DNA from 3 places in the Brevibacillus sp. BD137 genome. Region 1 is predicted to be linked to each of the others. Evidence: riboswitches for the same ligand, from Rfam matches in the RefSeq annotation. Region 1 holds a riboswitch; each other region holds the start of a gene.

What was found. Region 1 has a riboswitch for cobalamin ahead of metE (5-methyltetrahydropteroyltriglutamate--homocysteine S-methyltransferase). Riboswitches for the same ligand answer to the same signal wherever they lie in the genome.
Region 2: another riboswitch for cobalamin. It lies ahead of ODZ53_RS24830 (ABC transporter substrate-binding protein); the one in region 1 lies ahead of metE (5-methyltetrahydropteroyltriglutamate--homocysteine S-methyltransferase).
Region 3: another riboswitch for cobalamin. It lies ahead of ODZ53_RS10735 (hypothetical protein); the one in region 1 lies ahead of metE (5-methyltetrahydropteroyltriglutamate--homocysteine S-methyltransferase).

What each region holds. Positions count from the first base shown of each region.
Region 1 is NZ_JAOTNO010000002.1:471,998-478,284, reverse strand. Features, by position in the region: gene nrdE (class 1b ribonucleoside-diphosphate reductase subunit alpha) at 1-778, shown strand, start outside; gene nrdF (class 1b ribonucleoside-diphosphate reductase subunit beta) at 834-1,784, shown strand; cobalamin riboswitch at 1,871-2,069, shown strand; gene metE (5-methyltetrahydropteroyltriglutamate--homocysteine S-methyltransferase) at 2,215-4,506, shown strand; gene ODZ53_RS05545 (acyl-CoA thioesterase) at 4,512-5,006, shown strand; gene ODZ53_RS05540 (hypothetical protein) at 5,163-6,140, shown strand; gene ODZ53_RS05535 (4Fe-4S single cluster domain-containing protein) at 6,154-6,287, shown strand, end outside.
Region 2 is NZ_JAOTNO010000015.1:62,085-68,371, forward strand. Features, by position in the region: gene ODZ53_RS24810 (ABC transporter permease) at 1-240, shown strand, start outside; gene ODZ53_RS24815 (ABC transporter permease) at 257-1,162, shown strand; gene ODZ53_RS24820 (alpha/beta fold hydrolase) at 1,219-1,989, opposite strand; gene ODZ53_RS24825 (M24 family metallopeptidase) at 2,114-3,208, shown strand; cobalamin riboswitch at 3,222-3,421, shown strand; gene ODZ53_RS24830 (ABC transporter substrate-binding protein) at 3,589-4,608, shown strand; gene ODZ53_RS24835 (FecCD family ABC transporter permease) at 4,633-5,691, shown strand; gene ODZ53_RS24840 (heme ABC transporter ATP-binding protein) at 5,688-6,287, shown strand, end outside.
Region 3 is NZ_JAOTNO010000004.1:142,144-148,430, reverse strand. Features, by position in the region: gene ODZ53_RS10760 (histidine phosphatase family protein) at 1-188, opposite strand, end outside; gene cobS (adenosylcobinamide-GDP ribazoletransferase) at 185-925, opposite strand; gene cobU (bifunctional adenosylcobinamide kinase/adenosylcobinamide-phosphate guanylyltransferase) at 922-1,461, opposite strand; gene cobD (threonine-phosphate decarboxylase CobD) at 1,458-2,573, opposite strand; gene cobO (cob(I)yrinic acid a,c-diamide adenosyltransferase) at 2,570-3,118, opposite strand; gene ODZ53_RS10735 (hypothetical protein) at 3,146-3,367, opposite strand; cobalamin riboswitch at 3,357-3,572, opposite strand; gene ODZ53_RS10730 (M15 family metallopeptidase) at 3,756-4,448, shown strand; gene ODZ53_RS10725 (TerD family protein) at 4,520-6,287, opposite strand, start outside.

The DNA of each region.
Region 1 (6,287 bases):
GACGCGTGTAGAAAACGCTCCAGGCGTTCAAAAGGCAAACAGTGAGCTGCACTCTGTAGGTCTCGGTGCGATGAATCTGAACGGTTATCTCGCAAAGAACAGAATCGCGTACGAAAGTGAAGAAGCGAAAGATTTCGCCCGTACGTTCTTCATGATGATGAACTTCTACTCCTTGGAAAAAAGTATGGAAATTGCCAGGGAAACAGGCAAGACCTTCTTGGGCTTTGAACAATCGGAATATGCAAAAGGCACTTATTTTAACAAGTACGTGACGAACGATTACAGCCCGCGGACGGAAAAAGCAAAGCTTCTCTTTGAAGGAATGCACATTCCGACGCCAGCGGATTGGGCGGATCTACAGCAAAAGGTGCAAAAGCATGGTGTTTATCATGCGTACCGTTTGGCGATTGCACCGACACAGAGCATTTCCTACATTCAGAATGCGACTTCTAGCGTGATGCCAATTGTTGAGCATATCGAAACGAGAACGTATGCCAACTCTACGACGTATTACCCGATGCCGTACTTGTCGCAGGAAAACTATTTTTACTACAAATCGGCGTATGTAATCGATCAATTCAAAGTGATTGATCTGATTGCCGAAATTCAAGAGCACATCGATCAAGGAATTTCGACTGTGCTGCACGTGAACAGTAACATTTCAACTAGAGAACTGGCTCGCTATTACATTTATGCAGCGAAAAAAGGTCTGAAGTCGCTCTATTATACGCGGACGAAGCATTTGACTGTAGAAGAGTGCATTAGCTGCGCTGTTTAGTGAACACGATTCAAATAAGGAAAAGCATCAAGCAAAAAGAGAAGAGGAACGCCATATGAAAGCAGTCAATTGGAACAGGCCGGACGACGATTTTACGATGACGTTTTGGAATCAAAACATCATGCAGTTCTGGACGGATGATGAGATTCCGTTGTCAGATGACAAGATGGCCTGGATGGAGCTCAGTGCGACTGAACGGGATACGTATAAAAAAGTATTGGGCGGTCTCACCTTGCTGGATACGGTTCAGGGCGGAGTAGGGATGCCGAAGATCATGGAGCATGTCGATGGACTGCAAAGAAAAGCGGTTCTCGCCTTCATGGGCATGATGGAGCAAATCCATGCCAAATCGTACAGCAGTATTTTTACAACGCTGGCATCGACAGAGGAGATTGACGGTATTTTTTCGTGGGTAGAAAACAATCCACATCTGCAAAAGAAAGCGGCCCTCATCTCCAAACGCTATCAAGAAATTGAGAAACCGAAAGACTTGTACATGGCGATGGTAGCGTCCGTCTTCCTGGAAAGCTATCTGTTTTACAGCGGCTTCTTCTACCCGCTCTATTTGGCGGGGCAAGGAAAGATGACAAGCAGCGGGGAAATTATCGACCTGATTGTTCGTGACGAGAGCATCCACGGACTCTATGTCGGCGTTCTCGCGCAAGAAGTCTATCAAGGCCTGAGTGTGGTCGAGCAAACCGCAGCAAAAGAGGAGCTGTATGCTCTTTTGCATGAGCTGCAAGAAAATGAAGAGGCCTATACGACTTCGTTGTATACCGAAATCGGCTTGGCTGACGAGGTTCATGCCTACGTGCGCTACAACGCGAACAAAGCTTTGATGAATCTGGGTCTGGACCCGCTATTCCCAGAGGAAGAAGTGAACCCGATCGTGCTGAACGGCATTCGCACGCAGACGAAGCAGCATGACTTCTTCTCGAAAAAAGGAAATGGTTATGTCCGTACACTAAACGTAGAGCCGTTGACGGACGATGATTTTAGATTTTAGTATGACAAAAAATGGATTCTGTGTTACTGTATGAACAGTATGCTGCCCTGCTCGTTTTCTGGGGCACTTCACAGAACCATGATAATTTCATAGGAGTGGGAACAGGTTCTTTGGTTATCAAGATCGACCAAGGATGAAAAGGGAAGTCGGTGAGAATCCGACACGGTCCCGCCACTGTATGAGGGGAGTCGGCACATTTATTAGCCACTGATCCAATCGGATTGGGAAGGTATGTGCAGATGATGATCCCAAAGTCAGGAGACCTGCCTGTTTCGACGACACTGCTTAACCTACGGGAGATAGGGAGGTGTTAGGATGCTGTGATCTCAGTGCTTATTTGGCATTTCTAACGTTCTTTTTGATCGTTGGAGATGCCTTTTTTATTGGGCGGATTCAAGTCAAGATCGAATGAAGAATGGAGAGGAAGCTCATGAAAAGCAGCAATTTGGGATATCCACGGATCGGGAAGAACCGCGAGTGGAAAAAGGCATTGGAAGCATTTTGGGCAGGCAGCATCGATGAGGCAAGCCTGGTACAGCAAATGGAGCAAATCCGTCACCAAAACCTGTTACGTCAGCAGGAAAAAAGGGTCGAGCTGATCCCTGTGGGTGACTTTACGTACTACGATCACATGTTGGATATGGCTGTGATGTTTGGAATGGTCCCCAAGCGTTATGAATACGAGGGAGGCCCGGTTTCATTAGCTACATACTTCGCCATGGCTCGCGGTTCGAAGGAAGCTGTCGCCAGCGAAATGACGAAATGGTTTAACACGAACTACCATTACATCGTCCCGGAGTTCGGTGAAAGACAACCAGCCATAACCGAGAACAAGCCTCTCCAGGCCTATTTGGAGGCCAAAGAAAAGTATGGCATCATCGGAAAGCCTGTTATTGTAGGCCCGTATACGTTTGTCAAATTGTCTAAAGGATATGAGAAAAACGAATTTGAGATCGTCGTGGATCGACTCGTTCCGCTCTACATAGACGTTCTCCGGGAGTTAGAGCTGCACGGCGTGGAATGGGTGCAAATCGATGAGCCTGCATTTGTACTGGATGTCTCTGAGCAAGAACGCGCCATGATCAAGCGTATCTATACGCAAATCGGTCAAGCACTACCGCATCTACAATGCATGCTGCAAACCTATTTTGAAGCGGTGGATTGGTACAAGGAGCTAGTTTCCTTACCGGTAAAAGGAATCGGTCTTGATTTTGTACACGGAGCGAAGCGCAATTTGACTCATCTGAAAACACACGGGTTTCCAGCAGACAAGATTCTCGCAGCGGGAATCATCGACGGTCGAAACATATGGCGTGCGTCCATTGAGGAGAAATGGGAGCTGGTCAATGAAATTTCCGAGATCGTTCCACTCGAAAAGCTGTGGCTGCAGCCGTCCAGCAGTTTGTTGCACGTTCCTGTAACAGTTGAAGCAGAGAGCGAATTGCCAGAGGAAGTAATGCCTGCATTGGCGTTTTCCGACGAAAAACTAGGGGAAGTACAGCTTTTAGTCCAAGGATTCCGATATGGTAAGTACGTCATTTCAAAAGAGATCGCTCAAAATGAAGCGGACTTGCTAAAGCTCGCATTATCTCCAGCGAGGAATCGTCTAGAAGTGAAGAATGCTTTACGTCAAATCGCTGCTGCCAAACTTGAAAGAAGTGTTCCTTATCTCGAACGTCGAGAGATTCAACAAAATACGTGGAAGTTACCACTGTTGCCAACGACCACAATCGGTAGTTTCCCGCAGACGGCGGAGGTTCGTCAAGCTCGACAGCAGTTTAAAAAAGGGAACTGGACAGTGGAGCAATACGACGCTTTCATTCAGGCGCAAATCAAGGAATGGGTCAACATACAAGAAGAGCTTGGTCTGGATGTCCTCGTCCATGGTGAGTTCGAACGAACCGATATGGTTGAGTATTTTGGCGAAAAGCTCGATGGCTTTTTGTTCACGAAAAACGGCTGGGTGCAGTCATATGGCTCGCGCTGCGTGAAGCCACCTGTTATTTACGGAGATGTGGAGTTTGTGGCACCAATGACGGTCAAAGAAAGTGTGTATGCAAAATCATTGACCGCCAAACCAATGAAGGGTATGTTAACTGGCCCAGCAACTATTCTGAATTGGTCGTTTGCTCGAGACGATGTCTCCAGACAAGAAGTGTGCGAACAAATCGCGTTGGCATTGCGAAAAGAAGTAGAAGCCTTGGAAGAAGCGGGGATTCTCATGATTCAAGTCGATGAACCAGCGTTGCGCGAAGGACATCCGCTCAAAAAAGAAGAGCAAGCAGCTTATCTCGAGTGGGCTGTTAGAGCGTTTCGTCTAGCGACTTCCACTGTTGCGCCGAGCACCCAGATTCATACACATATGTGCTATTGTGAATTTCATGATTTCATGGACGTCATCAGCGAACTCGATGCCGATGTGATTTCGATTGAAACCTCACGTAGCCACGGTGAGCTCGTGTCTGTGTTCGAAACAGGTACGTATGATAAAGGCATCGGGCTCGGCGTTTATGATATCCATAGCCCCCGAGTTCCAGCTGTTTCAGAAATGGAAGATATGGTAGCACGAGGCGTACAAGTACTTCCACCGGACCAATTTTGGATAAACCCGGATTGCGGGCTGAAGACGAGAGGAAGAGAAGAAACCGTTCAGTCGTTACGAAACATGGTTGCGGCAACGAAGGCGATTCGGAATCGTTTGACAGCTCAGTCGGGAAGGTGAACGCGATGAGAGGGGCCACACAAATGATGCCAGAAGCACGACCGATCCAACAATCGAGAACCTTTTTGACTGATCTCGTCTTTCCACCGGATACCAATCACCACCATACCATTTTCGGTGGGAAAGTCATGGCCTATGTAGATAAAATCGCCTGCATCGCAGCTATGCGACATTGCCGTAAGCCTGTTGTCACTGCGTCGAGCGATTCCTTCGATTTTCTCGCGCCAATCAAGACAGGCGAAGCGATCAATCTGGAGGCATATGTCACCTGGACCCATAAGACATCGATGGAAGTATTCGTCAGAGTGGAAGCGGAGAACTTATTGACCGGGGAAAAGCGCATGACAGCACGCGCGTATCTGACGATGATTGCCCTCGACGATCAAGGAAAGCCGACGATCGTGCCTGGTGTCATTCCTGATACTGAGGAAGAGCGTATTCAGTATGAAAAAGCGAAGGAACGCCATGTATTGAGAAGGAAGCGGAAGGTAGAGATGTAAGGGGGAACACTATCCCCCTATAACGAATAGATGCCTCTGGTGACCTTGGTTGCAACAGGTCACCGGAGGCATCTTTCTTTCCTTGCTAGCAAGAATCTTTTGTGTTATCTGGGAAATAAGTAATATAATAGCATAGGAATAAAGGGGGAAACGTAAATGCATACACAAGATGAGCCTATCAAAGAAATTAACGCGAAAATCAAGACGTTATGGAAAAGTGTCATCATTTTTGGTCTTTTTACTATTGTAGGTATTTTTGCTGGAAATGTCATTCTCATTCTTATTGGTTTGTTATTTGTAATTGGTGGTTTTTGGGGGATTGGTAAATTTAGAAAAATACTACAAAATCAATTAACGGATTATCGACCTGGAAAAGGATTTTCTTTTTTTCGTAAAACTGGAGAGCAAAAGCTTAAGCACATTACATATGCCCAGTATGGGCTGGCAGGACTTATCCTTTTTTGCGTTCTATTTAATATAAGTGCTTTTTATGCAATCTCTTTCGGAATCACTGTTATTTTAGTACTACAGTTCACATTTAAGAGACGAATTTCGCTCCATACGCAAATGGATGATGCTTCTTTGTTTGAATTAGAAGAAATCGGAATTATTACTTCAAAGGATATTGTCCATGCATTGTATAAGGATTTTGAGAGTTGGGCGGAGGTACAGCCGGGAGACAAAGTTTTTCTCGTCAAGCAGGATGCACTTGTTTGTATCGTGATGAACGAGAACATGAAAGCTGTACGAAGGGAATGGCAGCTTCGTGAAATTAAAAAGCTGGGACTACTAGGTAGTGGAAATGATGGACAAGGTCTACTCCTATTTCTTGGAACCTCCCAAGATGAAGTCATTCGCTTAAAGATGAAAGGTAGTAGCTTTCAGGATTCACCAGAACAATTCATGACCTATTTTTTACAAGCACTGGATAAAGCACATCTATCGACTCAAGTGGACATTGTCAAAAATAATCGAGATGGAAGGTACCTACAAACAGCGAAGAATCCTAACATGTCGACCCCGCCTTCTCATCCCACAAACAATCGAAATTTGGATATCGAGGTAACCGACGAAACTACATCGACGAAAATGGAGAGATCGAGTGGGAATGGCGGGCGCATCTTGGATTTGTAGGAGGAAATAGGGCTTGTCATCGACATTGCGCATACATGAGATATGTAATCATAGCAGAGTGAATGGACCCGGTGTGAGAGCGGTTGTCTGGGTGCAAGGTTGCTCCATAGGGTGTAAAGGGTGCTTTAATCCGGAGACGCATCCTGA
Region 2 (6,287 bases), on a different contig from region 1:
CTGATCCCTGTCTTGACGGTAATTGGCTTGCAAACAGGGTTGCTGCTGGGTGGAGCCGTTTTGACAGAGACGATCTTTGGATGGCCAGGAGTTGGTCGCTATATTGTGACCGCCATTGGAAACCGTGACTATCCGGTTATCCAATCCGGTATCCTTGTAATCGCGACGATTTTCGTCCTGATCAATCTCTTGGTCGACCTTCTGTACGCCTATATCGATCCGCGCATCAAATATCGCTAAGGAGGGACGAAGAGACATGGCACAACCACAATTACAACCACAAGATCAGGTAGTACCTTTAAAAATGAAGCAAGAAGAAGTAGTCTCTCCTTGGAAGGATGCATGGAGGACGCTACGAAAAAACAAGCTGGCGTTGGTGGGCTTCGGGATCATTTTGTTTTTCATTGTTGTGGCGGTACTAGCTCCATGGATTGCTCCGTATCCGTACGACAAAGGCGAGCTCGTGATGAAAAACAAGCCACCTTCCGAAGCGCATTGGTTTGGAACAGATTACAATGGTCGTGATGTATTTAGTCGCGTTATTTATGGGGCACAAATCTCCTTGTGGGTAGGGACGTTCTCTGTCATTGGCTCCGTTCTCGTAGGGACCTTGCTTGGTCTTTTGGCAGGATACTATGGCAGATGGATCGATACGATCATTTCGCGTCTCTTTGATATTATGCTTGCGTTTCCAAGTATTCTTTTGGCAATCGCTGTGGTTGCCATCTTGGGGCCATCTTTGCAAAACGCCTTGATTGCCATTGCGATTATTAACATTCCGACTTTTGGGCGGTTAGTACGCGCCCGTGTATTGAGCTTAAAGGAAGAGGAATTCGTCATGGCCGCACGGGCAATCGGAATGAAAAATTCCCGGATTATCATGCAGCATATTTTGCCAAACAGTCTCGCCCCAATCATTGTGACCGGGACGATGGGGATCGCAACAGCAATTATTGAAGCAGCTGCACTTGGCTTTCTCGGACTGGGAGCACAAGCGCCAGAACCAGAATGGGGAAAAATGCTCGCTGATTCACGTCAGTACATTCAGAAAGCACCATGGACCGTTATTTTTCCAGGGCTCTCTATCATGCTAACAGTTCTCGGCTTTAACTTAATCGGGGACGGCTTGCGTGATGCACTCGACCCGCGGATGAAGAGCTAGTCCAATTGCAAAAAGACAGAAGGGAATGGAGATACCGTCCTTCTGTCTTTTCTTATTTATCCTTCTTCCATGAAGGTGCGGCACAACTGATTGAGTACAGGAGCAGCTTTCGTAATGACTTGATGCTTTACGTTAGGGATCATTTCAAGTCTTGCCTTTGGCAATTTCAGTGTCAGCATTTGCGCATAATGATGCATACGTTTATCTTGTCCGCCATAGGCAAGTAAAATCGGAAGCTGGATGTTGCCCAGACTCTCTGTACATTGATAGCGATGTCCGGCAGCGTAAAGGTATTTTAAGCTGGTGGGATCTGTTTTGGAGGCGTGCGCCGTCCATTTTTCCCGCATTTCTGGGTTATTGACATGTGAGGAAGCAATGGAACAGGCAAGAAGAGGAACTCCGTGAAGCATCGACAACGCCCGGGCCATCCAAAATCGTCCATGCAAATACAGGTCATTCACTTCGGAAAAACCGCTCACGAGTATACTGCCTCGCGCATGATCAGGATAGCGAAGGCAATATTCAAGGGCGATAGAAGCACCTTGGGAGTACCCCAAAATAAAGGGACGCTCAATGCCGAGAGACGGGATCAGCTTATGGAGTCGTTCTGCCAATTCCCCAATAGAATAGGGCTTCTCCATGGGCGAACTGTCACCATGTCCGGGCAAATCAGGGACAATGAGCTGATAAGTATCTGCGAGTGTTTGCTGATAAACAAAATTGATAGAGCCGATGCATGGCGCATGGATACACAATAACGGCTGACCTTTCCCCGATATGTGAAAAGCAAACTGCTTGCCATCCTGATGGACGAGTATTTGTTCCATTTTTGTTTTCACCCCACCCTTAGGTTGTCCGATCCGAAGTAGATTTTGCAATTGAACTCTTCTTTTTTTGATGGGGAAGTGGTATTCTCGCAATAGAATAATTGGTGAAAGCAGGGTGAAGAAGTTGTTTCAAGAGCGCATTTCGAAGCTCCACACGTTTTTGACAGAGCAAGAGCTGAACGCGGTGTTGATTACCTCTCCCAAGCACGTCTACTATTTGACCGGATTTTTTACTGACCCACATGAACGTTTTATGGGTCTTGTTATTCCTGCTGAAGGAAAGCCTTCCTTAATTGTACCTGCTCTTGATCGTGAGGCAGCAGCAGAGGCTTCGTTCGTTCAAGATATCCATACACATACGGATATCCAAAACCCGTATGAAATCCTCAAGCAAGTGTTGCCAGCGAACTTCGCGAAGCTCGGCATTGAGAAAAGTCATATGACTGTCGAGCGCTATGAAGCACTTGGACAAGTTGTTCTGGCGTCGAGCTATGTGGACGTGGAAGAGCCACTGCGTGAAATGCGTTTGATCAAATCTCCGGATGAAGTGGATCGTCTGAAGCACGCTGTTCAGTTGGTCGAGGATTCCTTGCGGGAGACCCTGAAAAAAGTCAAAACAGGCATGACCGAGACAGAAATCGTAGCTGAGCTGGAATTCCAGATGAAGCGCTTGGGCGCAGAAGGTCCATCCTTTACGTCCATGGTATTGGCAGGGGAGAAGTCCGCTTTGCCACATGGGAAGCCAGGAACGCGCCAGGTGCAAGAAGGCGACTTGCTTTTGTTTGATATCGGGGTAGCTGCGAACGGATATGTATCCGATATTACTCGTACCTTTGCTGTAGGCGAGATCAGTCCCCAGCTACAAGAAATTTACGAGACAGTATTGGCTGCCAACGAAGCGGCAATTGCTGAGATTCGTCCGGGTGTGACTTTTGCGCATTTGGATAAAACCGCTCGCGATGTTATCACCGCAAAAGGCTACGGAGAATACTTCATGCACCGCCTTGGGCATGGACTAGGGATGGATGTACATGAATATCCGTCTGTTCACAGCCAGAACCAAGAAGTGCTTCGTCCAGGAATGGTCTTTACCATCGAGCCGGGTATCTATTTGCCAGGAGTAGGCGGCGTTCGGATTGAAGACGATGTATTGGTTACGGAAACAGGCGTTGAAATACTCACGCAGTTCCCGAAAAAACTGACTTCTATCAACCAATAAAGAAGTTGGAAAAATTGAATACGTATCGAATGGTGCTGGATGGCATATGCCGTCAGCTTAAAAGGGAAGTCCGGTGAGAAACCGGCGCGGTCCCGCCACTGTAACGAGGAGCGCCTAGCGAATAGCCACTGTTTTTTGCGAGACAAAAAATGGGAAGGTAGCTGGGTGTGTTGATCCGTAAGCCAGGAGACCTGCCATGCGATCATTTACAATCGACCCACGAGGATGGGGCAGATGTGGAAACAGTCTATGAAAGGGCGCCTTTGCGCCTGTTATGGCTATATCTACGTTTGTCATGCACCTCCCGATTGAAATGGGAGGTGCTTTTTTGTGGATGCAATTGGTTTACTACAACATTTATAAAAAAAGGGGGATTACAGATGTTTCATGCAATCAAAGCACATACAGTAATGAAAGGACTAGCTTTCGGTATCATGACAGCTGCCATGCTTTTGGTTTCGGCATGCGGCTCCACTACGACAACGCAGGCTCCAGCCAAAACAGAACAAACCGCTGCTCCAGCAGCAGAGAGCAAGCCTGTAACACTCACCAATAATGGTATCGAAATGACCTATCCAAAAGCACCTGAGCGTGCCGTGACATTGAACCAACACGTAACCGAAATCATGCTGGCATTGGGCCTGGCTGATAAAATGGTCGGAACCGCTTACCTGGACGATGAAATCCTTCCAGCGTTAAAAGCAGATTACGACAAGATTCCGGTACTGTCTGACAAGTATCCTACGAAAGAAGTGCTGTTGGCAGCGAACCCAGACTTCGTGTACGCCGGATGGAAAAGCGGTTTCGGCGAAAAGGGCGTAGGATCGATGCAGGATTTGGAAAAGGTCGGCATCAAATCTTATCTGCAAGAATCGTCTAGCAAGCCTGGTCCAACGATCGACGATGTGTTCGCGGATATTACGAACATCGGACGCATTTTCCGTGTGGAGGACAAAGCCAATGATTTGATCCATAAAATGAAGAGTGAAATGGATCAAACGATTAGCAAAATCGGCAAGGTGGACGAGCCACTTAAAGTGTTCGTGTACGACAACGGGGAAGATAAGCCATTCACGGCAGCCAACAACTACATGACGTCCTTAATCAAGACTGCTGGCGGCAAGAACATTTTTGATGACATTCAAAAGGGTTGGGCAGAGGTCAGTTGGGAGCAAGTAGTGAGTCGCAATCCAGACGTGATTATTATCGTAGACTACGGGGATAGAACTGTTGAGCAAAAACGTCATTTCCTTTTGACCAAAAAGGAAATGGCGGATATTCCGGCGATTAAAAATCAACGACTGATGGTATTGCCATTGTCTGCGGCTTCTGAAGGCGTTCGTGCACCGATTGCACTGAAAATTTTGGCGGAAGGACTCTACCCGGATAAATTCAAATAGAGTACGCCCCTTTTAAGGGAGGGAATAGCACTGCAACAGATCAAGTTACCTTCTATCATCATTACTTTATTGGTCGGACTCTTCCTCTCGATTACGTTCGCAGTCACGCTGGGATCGGTGGAGATTAAATCGACTACGGTATGGAAAATCGCCTTATCAAAAATTCCGATGTTGACCCAATGGATTGAGGTGGACTGGTCCAAAGGGGAGCAAACAATTATTTGGGATATTCGCTTCCCGCGTGTACTCTTGGGGGCGATCGTCGGAGCAGGTCTGTCTGTCGTGGGAGTAGCGATCCAATCGTTGGTTCGCAACTCCCTGGCTGACCCATATGTGTTAGGCGTATCATCAGGTGCTTCCGTTGGAGCTACTTCCGTAATTATTTTCGGAGCATTCAGCATGTACGGGCAGTATGCGTTAACCTTTGGCGCTTTTACAGGCTCCCTCGTGTCTATCATTCTCATTTTTACGCTATCCCGTATTGGAGGACAAAACTCGACGGTACGCCTGCTCATGGCTGGAATTGCGATATCTGCGATCTTGTCGGCCATTACCAGTCTCCTTGTGTTTTCAGCGCCGAATGAGCATGGAATTGGGACGGTGCTGTTTTGGTTAAGTGGCAGTCTGGCTGGCGGCAAATGGGAGTACCTGACGATCCCTACGTTGATTGTCGTCATCTGTCTCATCGTCTTAATGGCCCAATACCGCTCGCTCAATGCGATGCTGATGGGCGAGGAGTCAGCGGGGACATTGGGGGTTAATACCGTACAATTCCGCAAGCTTCTCCTGGTGATCACGGCACTACTCACCGGGGTGATCGTGTCCATCGCGGGATCAATCGGTTTTGTCGGATTAATGATGCCCCATATTGTCCGTGTGATGGTCGGATCAGATCACAGACGTGTCCTGCCTGTCAGCGCTTTGTTTGGCGCGATATTTCTCATCTGGGTTGATGTAGTCGCCAGGCTTGCATTTGCACCGGAAGAGCTGCCGATCGGTATTTTGACAGCGCTGTGTGGTGGTCCATTCTTTATCTGGTTGATGTTGCGGAGTTCTTATTCCTTTGGAGGTAGCGGACGATGAATTTGCAGGTTGAGAATATATCGGTCGAACTGGAGAAAAAGGGAATCCTGCGCAACGTCAGTCTGGAGGTGTGCTCCGGAGAGTTTGTGGGACTAATCGGGCCGAATGGTAGTGGGAAGTCCACATTGCTAAAAAGTATTTATCGGGTACTGAAGCCGCGTTCGGGATGGATCTCACTGGATGGCGACGACGTATACAAGCTAACCTCGCGTCAAAATGCTCAGCGAATGGCGGCAGTACGGCAGGAGTCCTCTGTTGAATTTGATTTTTCGGTAACAGAAATCGTGAACATGGGACGTGCTCCGCATAAACGACTGTTTCAGTCTGATAACGCAGAAGACCTTCAGATTTGTGAGGAAGCACTACAGCGGGTAGGGATGCATACATATGCCGATCGCAGCTTTTTCAGTTTATCGGGTGGGGAGAAGCAGCGGGTGTTAATTGCCAGAGCTTTGGTGCAGCAAGCCCAGTTCCTTGTCCTTGACGAACCGACGAACCATTTGGATGTTCGATACCAGTTGCAGGTGATGGATCTGGTTAAAAATCTTGGGATTACGGTGTTGTCCTCGTTGCATGATCTCAATATTGCAGCGATG
Region 3 (6,287 bases), on a different contig from region 1:
GTCTGCATGCATCTGAGCAGATCACTCGAGTAAATCGCAGCGGGTCGCCCGATCAGCACTGGTAATTCCTTGGCTAAATCACTCGCGTGCAGATGCCCGCGCTCATTCAAAGGAACGTCGCTATGCCCCAAATATCGATGCTCACGATTGCTATCTGTCTCCCCGTGACGTATCCAAACCAGCTTCATAACCACCAGCTCCCGACTAGCACGAGCAGAACGACCGCTTCACTGCTTTCGATAACAGCCCCGTAGCAGTCTCCGTTTAAACCGCCTAGTTTTTTTGCAACCGAGCGTGAAAACCATAGAGCAAACAGCAGCGATAGGAAAATAGCTGTGATGACCTGCAAGCCTCCAAGATACCATCCTGCGGCAAACACGATGATGTAGCTCGCGATGATAGAGGAAACGGAAAGCCCGGAACTAATGCCTTTTCCGATTCCTTTGTCCGCCGAAAGATACGGCCAGAGCTTGATCGACAAAAGCACATGTGTCCGCGCTGCTACTGGCGCTACGATCAAAAAGCTGCCCCATCCCGGATGTGCGAGCTCTGCTACCGCACCCGCCTTGATCAGCAACAGCATAATCGCAGCAAGTACGCCCATCGCACCTACGCGACTGTCCTTCATAATCGCAAGGATTTGCTCTCGCGGCCTGCTGCTACCAAGACCGTCCGCGAGGTCCATCCACCCATCCATATGAAGACCACCGGTTACGTAGACCCATGCGATCAGTGTAAAAATGGCGGCGATCCATGGACTAAACAACACCAGTCCTGCCTGATGCACACCCCATAGCAATAAACCGATGACCAAACCAACCGCGGGATACCAGTTGACGCTTTTTCTCCACGCCTCCTCAGAAGGACGAAGCCACGGGACCGGAATACGCGTAAAAAACGAGATCGCGTGTAAAAATGCATTCATCCTTTGATCCTCCACGGTATCCCCGACAAAACCGCGTAGACGGCGTCCGCTTGTCGCGCACTTCTCTGATTGACATCGCCCAGCACATCCGCGAACCATCTGCCCAAACGACTCAAGGCTACACCGCCCAATCCGACCTCGCTTGTGACAGCAATGACTTTTTGCGGGGAATTCTGAACGAGGGTCAGCCACGCCTCTGCCTCGTGCAGCAGGGCTTGCGTGTGTGAAGCACTTCTCCATTCCGACTCATCCACGCTCATCAATCGATTACTCACCCAAGTGGACAGACAATCGATCAACACCACATCATACTGCTCACGAAATGCGTGGTAATCCGTTAATCGCTCTCCTATCTCCACACAGCCCCATTCCAGCGGACGACGTGCCTGATGCAGCTCGATTCTCTGCTTCATTTCATCATCCCAAGCCTTGCCTGTCGCCACGTACAGGACTCGACTGCCCAACTTCATCGCGAGCTCTTCCGCGTAGCGGCTTTTTCCTGAACGGACACCGCCTGTTACCAGCACCAAGCTCATCGCTGTTCCCTTCCTTCCGCATGGACCTCGCGAAGCGCTGCCAAAAGTCGTTCATTTTCCTCTCGTCCACGCACGGCAACTCTCACATCATGGGCCGTCAAACCGGGATACATCGCACAGTTGCGGATTAGAACGCCTTTTTTGCCGAGTCGTGCCTGCAGTTGCTCGGCTGGCAATCCTTCTGGCGAGCGCAGTAGCAAAAAGTTTGCCTCCCCCGGCCATACCCGCCAGCCCAACTCTCTACGGATGCAGTCAGTCAAATACGCACGTTCTGTTTTGATCAGCCTGCGCGTCTGTTCCTCGTATGCCTGCTCCTGCAAGCACAGTTCTCCTGCCAAAAGGGCCAGTGCATTTACGCTCCAGCTCACTTGCTTTTGGCGCATTTTCGCAATGACATCCGGATGTGCAATCGCATAGCCCAAGCGCAATCCCGGGATCGCGTACATTTTCGTCATCGAACGCATCAAAATCACACGAGGAAAGTGCTCCAGCTGCGTCGCCAATGTATACTGCCGCTCTTCCTCTACAAAATCGAGAAAAGCCTCGTCCACGATGAGCCACGTATTGGTCTCTTGCGTCCATTCCGCCATTTGGCGCAGCTCATCCGGTTGATACAGGATTCCGGTCGGATTGTTAGGTGACCCGACAAATACGAGATCCGCCTGCGCAAAAAGTGTATACAGCTCTTCAGAATCGGGCTTGTACCCGTTCGCTTCCTTCCCGAAGCAGCCAATGACACGAGCACCATACTGCTCGGAAAGTTGCGCGTATTCCGAAAAGCAAGGATACACCACACCAACTGTTTGCGGCGAAAGACCGAGGATGGCCAGTGCCATTGCCTCCGCGGCACCATTCGCAGGCAGCAGCCATTCCTCCGACATTTGCAGCCGTTTGGCCAGCGCACGACGAAACACACGATGTCCAGGGTCTGGGTAATGCCCTACAGCAGCCAACGAAGCTAGTAGCATCTCACGGACGCTTGCTGGCATCCCCAGCGGATTAATATTGGCACTGTAATCCAGAAACTGCCCGGGCTCTCGACCAAAGCGCTGCGCTGCGGTCAGCAGGTCTCCACCATGACCGTACGTCTCTATTACACCTGCGCTTGTCAAAACTCTACCCCCAGCACAGCTGGAATCCCTTCATCGTAGTAATGCTTGATTGGCTTCATCTCTGTCACCAGATCTGCGATGTCTAGGATCTCCTGCTTTGCTGCCCGTCCCGTAATCACGAGGTGGGTATGACTTGGCCTGTTTTGAATCGCTTCCAACACAGCGGACAATGGCAACACATCGTCAATCGGGAAGCGGTCAATCGCCAATGCATTATTCAGCTCATCCAGAATGACAACATCGTACGCTCCGGAAGAGAGCTTCTCGCTCGCAAACGCCCAAGCTTCTTTCAATGCCTCACGATGCTCCTCCGGTGTCTTTGTCCAGGTGAAGCCGACGCCCTTTTGCACGATTTCAATGCCCAATTTATCAAAAATAATCTTTTCTCCGTATGTTCGCTCCGGCGACTTGATGAATTGAACCATCAGCACCTTTTTCCCGCGCCCTGTCGCCCGCACAGCCAATCCGACTGCTGCCGTCGTTTTTCCTTTGCCGTCTCCTGTGTAAACGAGGGTCAAGCCCCGCTTCTTATCGTTTTTCTCCATCGTGACCACCTCAAAAAGTGACGTATTTTACTCCGCTGTTCTATCCATACTTTCCGAAGCAATAAAACGGTCATGACCGTTTTGTTGACCGCAAGCGGTCGCATCCACCTTTATGAAAAACGTCGAGACGTTTTTCACAAAAAAAAGCGCTCTGTTTCCCCCAGTACGTAAGGAAAAACAAAGCGCGGATAGCTGAAAAGCAACAATCCTCACCTCTTCCTTTGACCCGAAGGAAATCAGTGTAAACATAAAACAGGCAGGTCTCCTGGCTTGAGGATCATCGCTCTTCTTCTCCTTCCCGCTCCCGGATGGGCAGTGGATGGCATGGTGCCTTGAAGAATAGCTACTCTCTTACAGTGGCGGGACCGCGTTGGCTTTTCACCAAACTTCCCTTTTAACCTTGCTCCTGCGAATCGGTTTCGCAAAAACAAGGACCTGTTTCTCTTCCATATGTAAATGTCATTCGTTTCGTTGACAAGCACTTGCTTTAATAATAGCAAAAGCTACCGAGGATTCAAGCAAAAGCTGCCGATTCCTCGCAGGTGGCTATTGGCAGAAAATTTAAGATAATGACCGTTTACTTACTTGACGTTTTTCGTTACCCTATTGGCAAAACAATCGAAAGTGGTGTGCAGTCATGCTATATCCCCCGATTCCAAAAATAACAGACATGGATTTGCCCAGCCCACTGCCGATCAAGGAATGCAGCGAACCGATGATCCTCCTCTCTTCCCTTTCGGAACAAATCACGATCTATCCAGCCTACTACCACGAGGGCTATGCCGGAACAAAGCCGGAAGCCTTTTTGCGAGAAGGGGCAGCACGCAAGCTCGCTACGGCAGCCGCGCAACTGCCAGTTGGCTACAAGCTCGTCGTGCTGGACGGCTGGCGCTCGTTCGAGGTACAGGCATCGTTGTATGAGCGTTTCCGTGAAGCTCTGATTTTACAAGGCTGGCAGGAGGGACCCGCACTCACGGAAGAATTGAGTAAATTCGTTGCTTATCCAACAACAGACCTCTCCAAACCGTCCCCGCACCTATCCGGTGGTGCAGTCGATCTGACTATCGCAGGACCTGATGGCTGGCTGGAAATGGGGACAGACTTCGATGATTTCAGTGAAAGGGCTGAGACTCGCCATTATGAAGAACTCGTACAGCCTACCCAAAAAGACATCGAGATTCGAGACAATCGCCGACTGCTCTATCATTTGATGACTGCTGCCGGATTCGTCAACTATTCGCAGGAGTGGTGGCATTTTGAGTATGGTACGCGCACGTGGGGACAAAAAACGCAGCAGGAGCCGATCTATGGCGGAGTCTTGTCGATGTGAGAAATAGCTTCCATGAAAAAGACCGTCAGCTCATACTGCCTGACGGTCTTGCTTATTCGTATATGAAACCATCACTGCATAAAATCCGCCATGATGATCTCCGTATCAAACGGCGTAATCCCTTCCTCCATGGAAAATACCGTATCTGCCTCTTCTGCTTGATCAATCAGCGTCCCTCTCGCCTGTGCATGAAGCATAAACAACTCATGCAGGGTAGGCTTCACCAACGAGGTGAGCGCTCTTCCCATCAGCTCCACCCCTCCGGCATTGGACTCCACATTGTTGGCAAAACGCGGGTCGGAATTCAGGGCGATATCCGTCCAAATCACTTTTCTCTCCACGAGATCCAGAATGACCGGGATACAAATCCGCGTGTTTGCGGCGAGATCAATCTTGTCCTGTACCGTCTGCGGCTCGAAAATTTCTCCCGTCTGTGGCGCCGACCGAATCATCCAGCCTGCGTAGCATTCAGGCAAATCACAATAAGGCTGACTCGAAAACGAATACAGGTTCATTACGACGTATCGACCACCATAGCGGATGACAGAATCAATTCCGATGTCGATGAACTCGCACGCGCCTTCGGGAGCCTCCACAATATCCCCGCTATGGTACGCTTGATACTTGTCGGAACGCAGGTTGGTATAAGAAATATGCTCTATGTACTTCCAGTCTTCGTTATAGAGCACGGCAGACAAATCGATATCGACTCTGCCTGTAGGGACATCGTTGACGATCCCTTCCCTCCACCACAGGAAAAAGCGAATCGTTCCTCCATCCGGGATCGATAGTCGGGAGCCGCGTGCAATCGTGCGCAACGCTTTGCTGGCGGATCGCATCGAAAACGGAACGAGATGCTCCTGTAGCCGCGGATCGATATAGACGTTGCCCAGCGACGGCAATTGGGCAAAACGGTTTAACAACGCTGTCCGGCAAATATCCGCTGCCTTTTGTCTGCTGTCCTCTTGCAAGCCTGGCACTCGGTTTTCGATTGCCTGTACTTTCGCCACTTGCCCTTTCGGAAAAAAGGTACGCCATTCCCCGTAGCTATCCCGTTTGTCGAAGTGATTCATAACTTGCAAAAGAACTGGAGTTGATACACCATCCGCAATTTTCTCGAAGGCAGTAAGGACTGGACTCCCCTGCTCCGTCAAACGCAACAAATGATCCAGACGACGGGCAAATTCCCCTGGACGTTGTTTAAGCAGCTTGATCGCCGTATTCAAATCCGCACGGACCAGCGCCTGCTCTACTTGGCTATTGAACGTCTCGATCTTGTGATTGTTGCGCAAAATATCGAATGCTTCTGCCGCTTTCGGATAGCGATCCTTATATTCAAACGGATGTAAGATTTCCCCAAGACGAATCCATCTGTTTTTGTAACGATTCATGTCTTCTACGATATTCGAGCTGGCTTCCAGCAGGCTAAGGAGCAGTCTTCTTTCCCCGCGTTTGAACTTGCGAAATTTTGCAGGCTCTGCCAAGCTCACATCTCCATCAGACAGCGCCACTGCCAGACGCAATACATCTGTTGCGGTCTTGTAATAGTGAGCAAAAAAAGCAGCAGGAAGCTTGTCATATTTGAGCAGCAGGCTAGCAGCGATCGCCACGTTTTCCTTTTGAGGAATCTCTGTTGGCAGAGCTTCTGCGACTCCTTCATAGGCCTGAATCAAGCCCTCCAAGTCTTCCTTGTCAGTAGCGGACAGCGAGCTATTGGCACGCAGCAAGTTCATTCCTATATGAAGCAGCTCTTCGTCTGTGCCCAAATGAATCAGCTTCAGGCGAGATTCTCTTAGCAAAGGCAAACGTTTTTTCACTTCGTGCACAGGAAGGTCCAAC